2 regions of the Margalitia sp. FSL K6-0131 genome follow, and region 2 is predicted to be linked to the other one. Evidence: riboswitches for the same ligand, from Rfam matches in the RefSeq annotation. Region 2 holds a riboswitch; the other holds the start of a gene.

Region 1 (4,427 bases), 1.4 Mb from region 2:
AAAAATTTTTCTATTGCGAAAAAGATAAATTCTATATGGAAACTGCCCCTCGAAATTGCAGAAGCGAATAGTATTGCCGTTTGTCCACATAATAAGATGAAAAGGGATAAGGAAGTGAAATTAGATGAAGGGCAGAAAGAAAAACACTGACAAAGAAGAAATTTCTTATACAGATGTTTCGACTGTTGAAACGAGAAAAAATTTTATTATATTTGAAGAATATCCAGAAGGCGCCTATGGAGCTGTTCGAGGAGAGGATGATCCAGTTCAAGGAAAATCTACTCCATGGAGAGAAGGGCAAAGACCATACAGTAACTTTAACTATGAATTTAAATCATTCCATCAGGATCTTCCAAGAGAATATCCAGGTGCACATCCAACACATGATGATCCGGATGAAAATCAAGAACCACCATATGATGAAAGTAATTAAGTGAACTTGGGAGTAGAAGGAAATGTCCAAAGAGGGCCAATTTCAAAGTGATCAAAAACAGTATCAAATGTCAAATGTGCTTCATCAAAAAAAAGAAACAAAGTATCAGAATTCCAGTACTGGAATTGATACAGTGGATAAAAATAATACTATTACAAAGTCTGATCAGTAATTGGGGAGCTGTCAAAAAATTGGCAGCTTTTTTACATAAAAGATTGGGGGATGACTATGAGCAATCGCACATTTATCGGAGCTTTTCTATTTGGGATGGGAATTATCGGAATGCTGGATGGAATTTTACTGCACCAAATATTTCAATTTCACAGTGTATATATGTATACGAATCGATTTAATCAAATTGTCAGCGATGGTTTATTTCATTTTTTTGTAACGATTATTGTATTTATAGGCGGATATATATTATGGACAAGTGAAAAGGAAAAGCTAAACCATCCAAAGCTAACATTTTGGGCAGGATTTCTGTTAGGAGGGGGAATATTTAATCTTGTGGAAGGAATTATTGATCATCATTTATTAGGAATTCATCATGTATATTATCATACCGACAATGTTTTATTTTATGACTTATTGTATGATGGATTTTCTATTGTCTTGATCGCAGCAGGAGCATATGCTTTTTTAATAGCGAAAAGGATAGTAAAGAAGGCCAAACCAGTATTTTAAAAGACTGTACATAAATAAAATTTAATACGTTACCAAAATAAAAAAGTGTTTTAGTTTTCATTTGGATAAAACTATCATATAATAATATTAATTAAATATGTTATCCTTCGGGGTCGGGTGAAATTCCCAACCGGCGGTGATGAAGCCAAGAACTTCTAAGTCCGTGACCCGGTTAACAGTTTGTTAAACGGTGGAGCTGGTGAAAATCCAGCACCGACAGTATAGTCTGGATGGGAGAAGGAAGAAACAAGCAGGTTTTTATAGGGGGAAGTATACCCTTTTTTAAACCTTTATTTGACATTGCCTTAAAATCAATGGACCCTGAATTTTATTATTCATGGGTCCTTTTTTTATTATTACTATCAAATTTAACCCCGTAGATAACTTTTTAATAAATGTCCATGTTAAAGCGCCAATCGTCTAGCGGAATGCAACGTCTTCTCCCTACGATAAGTCAACATGAACTCGTGAACTGCATTAGCACGGTTTACGTTGGTCTCGTATATAACTGCGCAGTCCGTACGCTAGACCTGCGGCGCATACGCGTTTGTTCTGTTTAAAAGGAGAATTTATATGAATGATTATGACTTCATGAAGTTAGCTTTAAGTATGGCAGAGGCAACAACAGGGCAAACTTCCCCAAATCCTATGGTAGGTGCAGTGCTTGTGAAAGACCATCAAGTAGTTGGTTTAGGTGCACATGTGAAAGCGGGTGATGCGCATGCGGAGGTTCATGCCATACAAATGGCCGGCGAAAAATCAAGGGGAGCAACCCTTTATGTGACTCTCGAGCCATGCAGTCATTATGGTAAAACTCCTCCATGTGCAGAATTAATCATCCAATCTGGGATTAAAAAAGTCTTCGTCGCAACAGTAGATCCAAATCCGCAAGTTTGCGGAAACGGTATTCAAAGAATGAAACAAGCAGGTATCGAAGTGGAGGTAGGCTTACTTCAGGAAGAAGCAAAAAAACTTAATAAAGTATTTTTTCATTATGCGAGCTCAGGTCTTCCGTATGTAACTGTTAAAACTGCCATCAGTCTTGATGGGAAAATTGCCACGGTAACGGGAGAAAGCAAATGGATTACCAGCAAAGAAGCAAGAGAGGACGTTCATCGATTCCGCCATATGCATGATGCCATTTTAGTTGGAGTTAATACAATCATAAAAGATGATCCTATGCTTACAACAAGATTAATAAATGGGGGGAAAAATCCCATAAGGATTATTTTGGATACCACCTTAAGAATCCCTTTAAACTCAAATGTAGTTACAGATAAATCTGCGGAAACTTATATAATTTCAGGAAACAGCGTAGATTCATGTAAAGAAGAAGCTCTAATCAGGCAGGGAGTAGAAATCATTAAAATGGAGAAATCCTTTATCGAAATGAAAGAAATGCTAAAAGTGTTAGGTGAGCAGGGAATTACGTCCATCTTTGTTGAAGGAGGCGCAAAGGTACAAGGGAGCTTCCTAAAGGAAAATGCATTCCAGGAAGTAATCACCTATATAGCTCCAAAACTGATAGGAGGAGATAATGCTCCTGCTACATTTGGAGGTGCCGGTATAGAAAAAATCAAGGATGTTCCTTTACTGCGTTTTTCGCAAATTGATAAGATCGGAAATGATATCAGAATTATTGCTGTACCAATGGGGGTGTCTTAAAAGCAAATGTTTACAGGGATTATTGAGGAAATGGGAATCATTCAAGAAATAAAGCGTACAGGAGACTCATTTATCCTGACTATTGGAGCAGACAAAATAATGGATGATATTCATCTAGGAGACAGCATCGCTATAAATGGAGTATGTTTGACCGTTACATCCTATACAAATAATCAATTTTCGGTTGATGTTATGCCAGAAACTGTAAAAGCTACAAGCCTTGTAGCCCTTACCCGAGGATCGAAGGTAAATTTAGAAAGAGCTATGGCGGCAGGCGGCCGGTTTGGCGGCCATTTTGTATCGGGACACGTTGATGGTACAGGCACCATTATAACGAAGAAAAAAGTTGAGAATGCAGTTTACTACGAAATAGAGACGGATAAAGAAATGTTGAAATATATCATCCTGCGTGGATCTGTTGCTGTAGATGGAACAAGCTTAACGGTTTTTGGTGTCAGTGAAAATGGCTTCACTTTATCCATTATCCCACATACTCTCTCCGAAACTGTTTTAGGGTTAAAAAGTAAAGGAGACATCGTAAATATCGAATGCGATATGCTAGGGAAATATGTGAGTCATTTTTTAGTCAATGCCACAGTAAATAGTGCAAAAAAGAGTTTAGGGATTACGGAAGCGTTTTTAGAAGAAAACGGGTTCAAATGAGGAGATGGTTTTGTTGTTTAACACAATTGAAGAGGCTATACAAGATTTAAAACTAGGGAAAGTTGTCATTGTTTGTGATGATGAAAATAGGGAAAACGAGGGAGACTTTATCGCGATTGCGGAGAAAGCTTCACCGGAGATTATTAATTTTATGGTAACACATGGCAGGGGACTTGTTTGTGTGCCAATTGAAAAAGAATTAGCGCAAAAGCTCGAATTAACTCCGATGGTGTCTAAAAATACTGATTCACATGAAACAGCGTTTACCGTGAGTATTGATCATAAGTTTTCTACCACAGGGATTTCGGCTTATGAACGTTCTGCTACTATTCTCCATCTGATAGATGAGAATTCCATTGCTTCTGATTTTAATAGACCTGGCCATGTCTTTCCTTTAATAGCAAGAGAAGGAGGAGTATTACAAAGGCAAGGACATACAGAAGCAGCAGTTGACTTAGCAAGACTTTGCGGTGCAAAACCTGCAGGAGTGATTTGTGAAATAATGAATGCGGATGGCTCCATGGCAAGAGTCCCTCAGTTAAGTATATTAGCAAAAAAATTTGGATTGAAAATGATTACCATAAAAGATCTTGTTCATTACCAACAAACGAAACAAGAATATCTAATTTAATTAAAATGTAATAGGAGGAAGAAAAAATGGGACAAATATTTGAAGGTAATTTAGTAGGAACTGGTTTAAAAATAGGAGTCGTTGTAGGTCGTTTTAACGAATTTATTACAAGCAAGTTACTAGGCGGCGCACAGGATGCATTAAAGCGGCATGGCGTTAGTGAGGAAAATGTAGACATTGCTTGGGTTCCAGGTGCATTTGAAATTCCGCTTATTGCTCAGAAAATGGCGAATAGTAAAAGGTACGATGCTGTTATTACACTTGGAACGGTAATTCGCGGCTCTACTCCACATTTTGATTATGTATGCAAAGAAGCGGCAAAGGGTGTTTCCAATACATCATTAAATTCAA
Region 2 (4,427 bases):
GAGCAAGTGTCGTTGGTTTTCCCAATAGCTTTCTTGCATCACCTAATCGTAAATAATCAGGACGAAAATCATATCCCCATTGCGATATACAATGTGCTTCATCAATTACAAATAGAGATATGGTAATTTTTCTACAATACTCAATAATTGAGGGATTAGATAGCATTTCAGGTGATATATAGATAAATTTATATTGATGTAAAGATTTCAAAATGTAATAGCGTTCATTTGCCGGAAGAAAGGAATTTATTGCAATAACCTTCTTTTCACCCAACAATCTCATTTGCTCTACTTGATCTTGCATCAATGATAAAAGTGGTGAAACAATTAAAACAGAACCTTGCATTAAATAGCCCGGAAGCTGATAACATAATGATTTTCCGGTTCCGGTTGGCAGCATTGCCATTGTATGGTGGCCGTTCAAAACAGAAGTAATAACTTCCTCTTGACCTGGGCGGAACGAATCAAAATGAAAATATTTTTGTAATGCTTCATATACATTCATTTTAGTCACCTATTTTTAGCTAGAGCCAATCTAATTTGAAAGTAAGAAACATTTTCAAGCTTTTCTTTAATGGGCTTAAGCTTTTGTTTTCCTATTTCTTTAGCAATCTGCAAAATTTTTTCTTCTGTATTAGAGTCGATAAAAGGTTGTATACAAAAATTAGGATTATTTAATGCAATTTCAATAATATGGTCTTGAATGGTATTTTCTTTTAAGTTCCTCATTTTCGAAATATCAGCAATCGTGTAGTTATTTAATAAAAGCTGATACGTTTCCATTGTTGATTTTGTCATTGGAAATGGTTGATATACATCTTGAATAATGGAAAATAATAGAGGATATTTATACCTTTTTTCTAATACTTCATCCAATACATAATGAAGTAAATTTAAAAATCGATACCAATATTCCGTAGTTTCTAGTGATAATTTGCCAGCAGATTGTTCTACTGTTTTCCCAATTTGCTTATACCCAGTTAACCTAAAAACTATTATTTCCGGTCTTTCAGGTGGATCATCTAAGAATATAGAATAAAGTTCATCATACAGCGCGGCAGCTAATTGATGCTTTGACATTTTTTGTGACATCATAAACTGCTTTACCCAATATAAAATCTTCGAATCCCTACTAATTGGGTAATATTGACGGTTGTTGTTAACTAAGTTCGAAAGAGCCTGAATAAGAATCCCTAATCTGTCCCAAAAAACAAATGCATGCTCCTGATATTTCATTCCATTTAGGAAAGCTGGAAAGGATTTCTTTGTAAAATAGTCATGCAGTCGATATTCACCTGACTCCGTAATGTGATAATTTGGACCTTCTTTCATTTGTAAAAATGATTGGCTAATCAGCGATTGTATGTTTTCATCAAAGGATGACCTCGTTAAATTAGGTAAAGTATAAAATACTGACTCTACTTGATAAAGATACGCATCTTGAATGGTTTGGCTTGATTTTTTCCCTTTAAATAAATGAAATACTGCATATACAGTACGCTCACTTTTCAATTGTTTTAAAGTCCATAATAATAAAGCCTCTAAAAAGGTCATCATCAACACCTATTGTCTTTTTATGTCTAATTTTAGCATACTATCCTTTAAATACATCATAAATTATGAACAAAATTAGAAGAATTTCCTATAGCGAACCTTTTTATTGAAATGTGGAAAAGGGAGTCTTAGAATGAAGTGTGGGGAATAATATTTTTTTCTATATGATTTACCAGGAGGTTTAACACGTATGCCTAAATATACGATTGTAGATAAAGATACATGCATTGCCTGTGGTGCTTGTGGAGCAGCTGCTCCTGATATATTCGATTATGATGATGAGGGACTTTCCTATAACATCTTGGATGAAAATCAAGGAACAGCGGAAATACCAGAGATTCTTGAGGATGATTTAATGGATGCATTTGAAGGGTGCCCTACAGAGTCAATAAAAATAGCAGATGAACCATTTGATGGAGATCCATTGAAATACGAATAAAAAGCATGCGGCAAATCTGCTGCATGCTTTTTTACTCTTTATTTTACTAATGTATTCTTCTCCAGCCATTTTTGCAGTCGTATAAAAAGCAGCATAAAAAGAATAGTTACCGCTAAGCCTTTTACTATATTAAACGGCAAGACAGCAGAAATAACATATGCTTTCGGAAGTTCAAAATGCATTAATGCTAAATATGCCGGAAGAATGACAAAATAATTTAAAATACTCATTAAAATTGCTAAGGAAACAGTGCCTACTATCAATCCGATTGTCATGCCTTTTTTAGTTTTATTATGTCTATAAACAAAATAAGTAGGCAGTACAAAGAAAATTCCCGATAAAATATTGGCTAAATGTCCAATTGGAATACCCGATTCACTTCCCCATGTGAAATAATCAAGCAGATTTTTAATGACTTCCACAATGATAGCAGCCATCGGACCAAATAAAACTGCAGCAACTAATGCCGGAATATCACTAAAATCGACAGTTAAAAAGTTGGAAAATGGTGTTGGGATTTTAATTAACATCAATACATACGCCAAACTGCTTAGCAGTGCAATGCTTACAAATGTCTTCAATTTCATTTTTTGCAAAATTCCTCTCTCCTTTTGAGATTCATCTCAGCTTGAAGAAAGGTTGCCACATACCTAAAAATAAAATACCCCCAAAGAAAAAATTTCTTTGAGGGAGAATTTAAGGCATGCATAAATAGGTATTCAAACGTAAGCAATTTGAATACTGGCCAACCTTCACCTTCTCCCATCCAGACTATACTGTCGGCTTTGGAATCACACCAAATCCTGCCCTTTACAGGCTCGCGGGCTTAGAAGCATACGCTTCATCACCGCCGGTCGGGAATTGCACCCAGCCCCGAAGATGAATCATATTCATTTTTTTCTTCATTATTATAACTCAATAAGAACGATTTGTGAAGAATTTAGTATTTCACTAATAAAATGTATTTTTAAGAAATAATCCATGCTATCTTGGAAAATTCCCATTGTGCCATTTGTTCATATGTAATGAATCCACAACAATTTTCTGATCAGGGAAAATGAGATCTTTATTTTTTATATGATTTAATGATATTAAAGTTTTGATAGGTATATTCCATTTTTTAGAAATATCAAACAAGGTATCTCCCTTTTTAACTGTATATGTAATTTCCATATCATAAGTATTTTGGACATTCATCGTAGGATATGTTTGATAGGAACTTTCATCATTTAAGCCTATCGATAATTCTTCGACTCTATATATAGGGATAATATCTTTTCCTTGGGATTCTACTTTTACTGGCTGGGAAACTTCTGTAATGCCATATGGATCGTGCTGCAATGCAAATACAAGCTGCCCAATCTCTCCATATCCATAAACAATGAACGGATTAATAGCATTCTTTTTATCGATTGTCCATTCACCCTCGTGAATTTCAAAATGAAGATGGGTTCCTGTAGACTCCCCGGTATTTCCCATTAATCCTACTGTTTCTCCCTGTTGTACATGGTCACCCTCGGAGACTATACGTTTTGCTAAATGTGCATAAACTGTTTCAAACCCATTGTCATGCCGAATAAACACTACATTTCCATATGAATAGGATAAATACGATTTTACAACCACTCCATCCGCAGCTGCGTAAATTGGAGACATATACTTACCAGCTATATCTATTCCCTTATGTTCGCCTCCTCTTGAATCAAAGATATCTGATATTTCCCCTTTTGCTGGAAAAAACCACTTTTCCGTGCTTCTTTTTATATCTACACTAGAAGCGTGAACACTTCCACAATTTATGATAAAAATTACGCAAATAGCCATTAATAATTGGATTATGACCTTTTTCATCATTTTCCCCTCCTTGGACTACTCATGCTTAACCATATGAGCATCTATTCCGCATTAGAACAAATTGTTAAAAATGAGTATACTAGAGCAAATTTTAGTGTTTACTGTTCAGGAAAATATATGCATAAAAAAGTTAAATCTAACCATTCGTGTCTAATAGTACAAATGTGGAAGGGAGAAACTTGCTAGACTGTAGGCATCGGACTGACGTGGACATTTTTTTCAAAAAGGTTATCCACACCTTTCCTAAACGATTAAAAAATAAAAGAAGCCATTGAAATTTTTGGCTTCTTTTTAAATAGCGATTATTATTTTGTATTAAGTCCTATTTGTAGAACATTTATTTAGAGAAGTACATGCAAATATTCTAAATCTACAACTACATGCAATTATAATATTATTCTATATTTATCCGATTAGGTGCGAGTGGAACCTCCACTGGTTTGGAAAAATCAAAACCATTCCATTGTAACGGTTCGATATTTTCAAATTGAATAGAAGAATATCCAAAATTTTTAGCGGTAAGTAAAATAGCTTCAATCATATCCATTGGATTTTTTTCATTTTCTAACTGAACATTTTT

Evidence for each region. Region 2 has a riboswitch for FMN ahead of NSQ59_RS11070 (ECF transporter S component). Riboswitches for the same ligand answer to the same signal wherever they lie in the genome.
Region 1: it holds a riboswitch for FMN, as region 2 does, so the genes downstream of both, ribD (bifunctional diaminohydroxyphosphoribosylaminopyrimidine deaminase/5-amino-6-(5-phosphoribosylamino)uracil reductase RibD) here and NSQ59_RS11070 (ECF transporter S component) in region 2, are expected to answer to the same signal.

Annotation. Positions count from the first base shown of each region.
Region 1 covers NZ_JBBOZS010000001.1:3,681,129-3,685,555, reverse strand. The annotation lists gene NSQ59_RS18055 (hypothetical protein) at 125-433, shown strand; gene NSQ59_RS18050 (hypothetical protein) at 456-605, shown strand; gene NSQ59_RS18045 (DUF2243 domain-containing protein) at 662-1,117, shown strand; FMN riboswitch at 1,217-1,363, shown strand; gene ribD (bifunctional diaminohydroxyphosphoribosylaminopyrimidine deaminase/5-amino-6-(5-phosphoribosylamino)uracil reductase RibD) at 1,691-2,782, shown strand; gene ribE (riboflavin synthase) at 2,789-3,445, shown strand; partial or broken gene ribB (3,4-dihydroxy-2-butanone-4-phosphate synthase) at 3,450-4,070, shown strand; gene ribH (6,7-dimethyl-8-ribityllumazine synthase) at 4,103-4,427, shown strand, end outside.
Region 2 covers NZ_JBBOZS010000001.1:2,278,292-2,282,718, reverse strand. The annotation lists gene NSQ59_RS11085 (RecQ family ATP-dependent DNA helicase) at 1-505, opposite strand, end outside; gene NSQ59_RS11080 (helix-turn-helix domain-containing protein) at 511-1,554, opposite strand; gene NSQ59_RS11075 (ferredoxin) at 1,745-1,993, shown strand; gene NSQ59_RS11070 (ECF transporter S component) at 2,032-2,589, opposite strand; FMN riboswitch at 2,744-2,878, opposite strand; gene NSQ59_RS11065 (peptidoglycan DD-metalloendopeptidase family protein) at 2,978-3,844, opposite strand; gene NSQ59_RS11060 (hypothetical protein) at 4,242-4,427, opposite strand, start outside.